One region of the Pantoea agglomerans genome, then DNA from elsewhere that is predicted to be linked to it. Evidence: predicted binding sites of a transcription regulator. Region 1 holds the regulator's gene; the other holds the start of a gene.
The links. Region 1 encodes ArgR, which controls arginine synthesis, uptake and breakdown. Its sites were predicted from a motif close to ANTGAATAAAAATACANT; they were not measured.
Positions count from the first base shown of each region.

Region 2: a site for ArgR is predicted at 1,424-1,441, ahead of argF (ornithine carbamoyltransferase). Genes of this name have one in related genera too.

Region 1 is NZ_CP083809.1:390,815-394,226, forward strand. Features, by position in the region: gene LB453_RS04345 (barstar family protein) at 48-317, shown strand; gene yhcN (peroxide/acid stress response protein YhcN) at 377-640, opposite strand; gene LB453_RS04355 (YdgH/BhsA/McbA-like domain containing protein) at 735-1,001, opposite strand; gene yhcN (peroxide/acid stress response protein YhcN) at 1,082-1,345, opposite strand; gene argR (transcriptional regulator ArgR) at 1,820-2,290, opposite strand; gene mdh (malate dehydrogenase) at 2,711-3,412, shown strand, end outside.
Region 2 is NZ_CP083809.1:3,530,242-3,533,653, reverse strand. Features, by position in the region: gene pyrB (aspartate carbamoyltransferase) at 1-163, opposite strand, end outside; gene argF (ornithine carbamoyltransferase) at 391-1,398, opposite strand; gene rraB (ribonuclease E inhibitor RraB) at 1,562-1,990, shown strand; gene miaE (tRNA isopentenyl-2-thiomethyl-A-37 hydroxylase MiaE) at 2,048-2,809, shown strand.

The DNA of each region.
Region 1 (3,412 bases):
GCGGGCGGCCTCGCGCCGCCCGGTGAGGAAGGACAGGAGCCTTCATTATGAAAACCGAGCGTTTCGACTTTAATGAGATCGTCGACCAGTCGCATTTCTTCCGTCAGTTCAGCGAGCGCTTCGCCCTGAACCTCTACCGTATTGGCGACCTGGATGCGTTATGGGATGTACTCACCGGCAAAGAGCTGCCGATGCCGCTGGAAATTGAATTTATTAATCTGGGAAAGGGGCAGAAACGGCGCTATGGCGCGCTGATCCTGTTATTTGACGAGGCAGAAGAGGAGCTGGAGGGCCAGCTCCGCTTTAATATCAAGTAACCCAGCAAAAAGGGCCCCGACAAGCGGGGCCAAGGGGTTCGTCAGCAGTTGACGAGGAATTACTTATAGAGTTCAGCAGTGAAGTGGTAGTTGTCGCCGGTGCGCGCTTCGATCACTTTATAGGCGCTGGCACCCTGCTCATCGGCTTTCTGAGAAAGCTGCGCGCGATAATCCATCGGCGCGCCCGCTGTACCACTGATCGTCACTGTCCCCGCAGGCTGCATATTCTGCGCCTGGTCGCCGGTAATCAGCTGCGCTGCCTGAGCGCCGAATGCGATTACGGAAAGCAGGCTAATGGTTGCGATGGTTGTTTTGATTTTCATTGTTCGTCTCCTCATTACAATCAACAACCTGCGGTTGACATCATGATGCGGGTCGTCGATATCGCAGGCGTCACGCGGACGCCCAGTCGGTTAATTATTTATAGAGCTCAGCCGTGACGTGATAGGTGTCGTCCTGGTTGTTCTCGATGATGCGATAGTGGCTTGCGCCCTGCGCGTCAGCCTTCTGGGATAGCGCCTGACGAATATTGGTCTGGTCGCCGTCATGACCGCTGATGCTGATGGTCTGGTTCAGCGGCTGCAGGGTTTCGGCCTGCTGATTTGATACCAGAGTGGCAGCGCTGGCGCCGAATGACAGGGCGGCAGTCAGCGTGGCTAAAGCGATAAGTGATTTGGTTTTCATGGTCTACTCTCCTGAATTCATCGATAAGGCCACCCGATGCGCAATGCGCGCTTCAATAAGGTCGCCCTTGCAATGACGTCTTATTTATACAGCTCAGCGGTAGCGTGATAGTTGCCGTTGTTATAAGCCTCGATGACGCGATAGGCGCTGGCGCCTTGCTGCTCAGCTTTTGCATTCAGCTCTTCTTTAATCTGCATCGGCGAACCTGCTACGCCGCTTACGCTTACTGAGCCGATAGGCTGCAGATTTTTCGCCTGCTGCGCGTTGATAGATTCTGCTGCAAAAGAGCCGAATGACAGGGCGGATAGAATGCTCAGGGTTGCGATAGTAGCTTTAACGTTCATGATTATTTCCTCGTCGTCTGTTTTTGTCTTTTTGTTTGGTGTGATTTGCATCACGAAAAGAAGTATAGAACTAATAACAGTTGAAATTAATACCTGCCTAATAATGTTTTCTTGTGATACTTTATCCTTATGACGCATTTTTATTCTTTATAGTTATAAAAAACGGTCAAAAAGCAGGCAGTAGCTGGTAAATGCCTTAAAAAACAGCAGGGTGAGTCACTTTATCTTTTTGTGCGAAAGGATATGGTGAATATGGCTGGTTATTGATTTGGATCTGGGTGTTGTCGCTAATAGCCTTGTGTAAAGCAGCGTAAAATAGCGCAAAAGGTTAAGCAGGCAAACAGGTATGACCAAAGAGATTCAGTAAAACCCGTTGGGAAAAGAATAAGCTAACAGGCTGAATCAGCAGAGGAGAAGACGCGGGCAGGGCAAACGGAACCACCGGCAGCGCGGCTGCCGGTAGAAGAGAGCGGTTTAAAGCTCCTGTTCAAACACCGTCAGCAGCGCGCTGTGCAGTTTCCTGACGGTAAACGCGCGCGCGGGAGTAATGAAGATCGTATCGTCACCGGCAATAGTGCCGAGAATGCCTTCCGCCTTGCCCAGCGAGTCAAGCAGGCGGGCAATCAGCTGCGCCGCGCCAGGACTGGTGCGGATCACTATCAGCGCATCGTTATAGTCGATATCCAGGACCAGATTTTTTAATGGGCTGGTGGTGGTCGGCACGCCCAGTTCCGCCGGCAGACAGTAAACCATCTCCATTTTGGCGTTACGCGTGCGTACTGCGCCAAATTTAGTCAGCATACGAGACACCTTCGACTGATTGATATTGTCGAAGCCTTCCTCCTGCAGCGCCTGTACTATCTCGCCTTGAGAGCTGAATTTCTCTTGTTTTAACAAGGCTTTAAACGCTTTAATCAGTTCGTCTTGTTTAGATGGGTTTCGCATAAGCTACCAGTAAAGAAAAATGCCGAACGCCCGCCGACGGCAGATACATTATTATGCATATGAATGAATTTTTATGCAATTAGTCGATAAAAAAGGCAGGCGCCGCGGGTTGCGGGCGGCAATCATAACAAAATTTTTTGCGCAGACCAAAACGGCGCGAGGATGTGAAAAGCGAAGGTTGCAGAATTGTTATACAATTGAGGTGTTATATGGATAGCTATCACGGCCATGCTCTATCTGCTATCGGCATTGTTGTCGGTCATTCAGGCGTGTTGTGCTGACAAAGTAGCAACCCAAAAGATTAAGTGCTGCTGCACGCATAATGAACAGTGGGTTTGTCATCGTCTGAGAAGTTGATTCAGGTCTGGACACAGATGGAAATTCGGCTCTACTCTGCCCCACCTTAATAAGGAGTACAGAATGAAAGTTGCCGTTCTTGGCGCTGCTGGCGGAATTGGTCAGGCGCTCGCCCTTCTGTTAAAAACCCAGCTTCCTGCGGGTTCTGAACTCACGCTCTATGATATCGCGCCGGTGACGCCCGGCGTCGCGGTGGATCTCAGTCATATTCCCACCGCGGTCAAAGTCCAGGGCTTTAGCGGCGAAGATGCGACGCCGGCGCTGCACGGCGCCGATGTGATCCTGATTTCGGCGGGCGTGGCGCGCAAGCCGGGTATGGATCGCGCCGATCTGTTTAACGTTAACGCAGGTATCGTACGCAATTTGATTGAGCAGGTGGCGCAAACCGCGCCAAAAGCGCTGACTGGTATTATTACCAACCCGGTCAATACCACGGTGGCGATCGCTGCTGACGTGCTGAAAAAGCACGGCGTCTATGACAAAAATCGACTGTTCGGCGTTACCACGCTGGATATTATCCGCGCCAATACCTTTGTTGCCGAGCTAAAAGGCAAGCAGCCGAACGAGGTTGAAGTGCCGGTGATTGGTGGTCACTCCGGCGTGACTATTTTGCCTCTGCTGTCGCAGGTGCAAGGGGTGAGCTTCAGTGATGACGAGGTCGCCAGCCTGACAAAACGCATCCAGAATGCGGGTACCGAAGTGGTCGAAGCCAAAGCGGGCGGCGGATCTGCCACGCTGTCGATGGGCCAGGCGGCGGCGCGCTTC
Region 2 (3,412 bases), 950 kb from region 1:
GCGTTGAGGCTTCAAAGAAGCAGCTGGCGATCACCTTGTGCTTCAGCAGCTCCGGCTGCGGATTGGCTTTCAGCCGCGCGGCGGTGTGCAGCACCAGCTCCAGTTCGTCGCGGCTGAGATCGTTAATGGAAATAATATGTTTGCGATATAACGGGTTAGCCATAGTTCGCCTCTCTGCGCTACCGAATTGCGGACAAAAAAAAGCCCCTGCTTAAGGGGCTTTTTTTACGATCGGGTTGATGACGGAAAAAACAGGGGCGCCGCCTGCGTTCAGGCGTGATGTCGCGTGAATGTTTGCGCTGCGCTGTTGCATGTTTCCTCCGGCAAATTGGGGCGCATTATACCCGTCCGCCATTTTGCATCAAGGGAAAACGTTTGCGGAGCGGCGGGCTAGGCCTGGCTCAGCGTCGCAACCATAACCGCTTTTATCGTATGCATGCGGTTTTCCGCCTGATCGAACACAATGCTGTGCTCCGACTCAAACACCTCGTCGCTGACCTCCATCCCGCCGTGCAGGCCATACTGCTCGGCCATCTGGCGGCCCAGCGTGGTCTGATCGTCATGAAAGGCCGGCAGGCAGTGCAGGAACTTCACCTGCGGGTTGCCGGTCAGCTGCAGCATCGCCTGATTCACCTGGTAGCCACGCAGCAGCGCGATACGCTCTTCCCACACCGCTTTGGCTTCGCCCATCGAGACCCAGACGTCAGTATAGATAAAGTCCGCGCCCTTGACGCCTTCGGCGATATCCTCAGTCAGGGTAATGCTGCCGCCGGTTTTCTGCGCCGCCTGACGGCAGGTGGCGACCAGGTCGGCGTCTGGCCAGCAGCCTTTCGGCGCGACCAGGCGCAGATCCAGGCCAGTCACCGCCGCCGCTTCCAGCATGCTGTTGCCCATATTGTTGCGTGCGTCGCCCACGTAGACCAGGGTCATCTCGTGCAGCGCCTTGCCCGGCAGATGCTCCTGCATGGTCAGCAGATCAGCCAGCAGCTGGGTCGGGTGAAACTCGGTGGTGAGGCCGTTCCATACCGGGACGCCGGCGAATTCCGCCAGCGTCTCCACCAGCGCCTGGCCGTAGCCGCGGTACTGGATGCCGTCATACATGCGGCCCAGCACGCGGGCGGTATCTTTCATCGACTCTTTATGGCCGATCTGGCTGCCGCTCGGGCCGAGGTAAGTGACGCTGGCGCCCTGATCGTATGCGGCAACTTCGAAAGAGCATCGGGTACGGGTCGAGTCTTTTTCGAAGATGAGCGCGATGTTTTTGCCCTTCAGGCGCTGGGTTTCGCTACCGTTTTTTTTAGCGCGTTTTAATTCAGCGGCGAGGTCGAGCAGGGAGGTGATATCGGCCGGGCTAAAATCGAGCAGCCGAAGGAAGTGGCGTTGAAAAAGGTGACTCATAACGGGCTCCAGTGCAGCCATTCTGATTGAATGAAAATTCAATCTAAACGTATGAATATTCATTTTCAACCCCAGCGTAAAGAAACTTTCCGTTTTGAGTAGTGGCGCGCCGGGCAGTGTGGGAAAATACTTGTTTATTGCCGAACACTGAGGGGAATTCGCCATGGCATATGAAGCATTGCTGGAAGAGCAGCGTGAAGAGACACGCCTGATCATTGATGAGCTGCTGGAAGATGGCAGCGATCCGGATGCGCTCTATACCATTGAACATCATCTCTCCTGCAACAACTTCGACTCGCTGGAAAAAGCGGCCGTTGATGCGTTCAAGCTGGGCTATGAAGTGACCGAGCCGGAAGAGCTGGAGCTGGAGGATGGCACCACGGTGATGTGTGTCGATATCCTGAGCGAGTCGGCGCTGAAGCCTGAGCTGATTGACGCGCAGGTTGAGCAGCTGGTGAATCTGGTCGGCAAATATAACGTCGATTATGACGGCTGGGGCACCTACTTCGAAGATCCCGACGCTGAAGACGAAGATGACGACGAAGACGGCGACATTATCGACGGCGACGAAGATAACGGCGTACGCCACTGAGTTCTCCTGGCGGAGCCGCGCGCTCCGCCTTCCCGTATCCTGCCTTTTTGAACCGACATGAACTACGCACCGCTGCTCGAACCCGTCTATCAGTTTTTACTCTGCCGCACGCCGCAAGCCTGGATTGACGAGGCGCGCAAACCGGAAAATCTGACGCTGCTGCTGACCGACCATCTGGTTTGCGAACTGAAAGCGGCGCAGACCGCCACCTGGCTGATCCGTAAATATGTCGCCGACAAGCCGAGCGGCGAAGCGATCCTCGCCTGGCTTAAGCCCTACGAAGATTTTATTTTCCGCGAGCACCCCGACAGCCAGTTTATCCAGGCGCATAAAAACCTCTCCAAAAGCATCATCGTGCGCAATGAGCTGCCCTGGGCGGACGATCTGGTGGAGAAGATGGTGCTGCTGATTAAAGAGGAGCTGCACCACTTTTATCAGGTGTGGGAGATTATGCAGGCGCGCGGTTTGCCCTATAAAAAGATCACCTCAAGCCGCTACGCCAAAGGGCTGCTGCGGGAGATCACTACGCACGAGCCCGATACGCTGGTGGACAAGCTGATTTGCGGCGCCTATATCGAGGCGCGCTCCTGCGAGCGCTTTGCCAGTCTGGCGCCCTGGCTGGACGCGGAGCTGGAGAAGTTCTATATCTCGCTGCTGCGTTCGGAAGCGCGCCACTATCAGGACTATTTAGCCCTGGCAGCGCAGATCTCGCCGAAAGATATCACGCCGCGCGTGCGGGCGATTGGCGAAGCAGAGGCGAAGCTGATTAGCGAACCGGATACGGAGCTGCGTTTTCACAGCGGCGTGCCGGCGTGGTAAATCTCTGTAACGGCACGCGGTATCAGGGTGCCGTTTCATTTTTTCACGCCTGTTTAGCCAGGGGCTATTTTGATTGCGCGCGCTGTACATTATCTGCGTAAAGGGGCATTTCTCGCTTTTTAACCTGTTATTTTTTTGTGTGGCCTCTCACAAAAGGCTATTTATTGCCCTGACTTCTGCCGGGCAATTAAATATATTCCCCTTATTACTGCGGGATTGTTATTTTCAAGCAAAACCCGACTCACGACATCTTTAATTAAAAGCTGTCGTGAGTCGGGTTTTTTACAGGTTAACGCCATGCCACAAAGGCGCAGCGCTATAGATCGCCGTAAAACCTCGTCCTGCACACCAGCATAAACGGCAGATCACGGCTGATTATACTGCTGCGCCGGGCGAGAAACTCAGCGAGCGGAAGCGGAGATTGCGAACGCTATATAAATGTTAACTGGCGCAGAGTGCGCTTAATTAGCGCTGGCTTTTACCTTTTGAATTCTGGCTGGTTATATAAAAACAGTAAGGATAACCCGATTAATAATACGCAGAAAAATTATATGTGCGCAAAGCGTCTGTCGACGGAAATTGCCACTGAATAGAGATTCAACA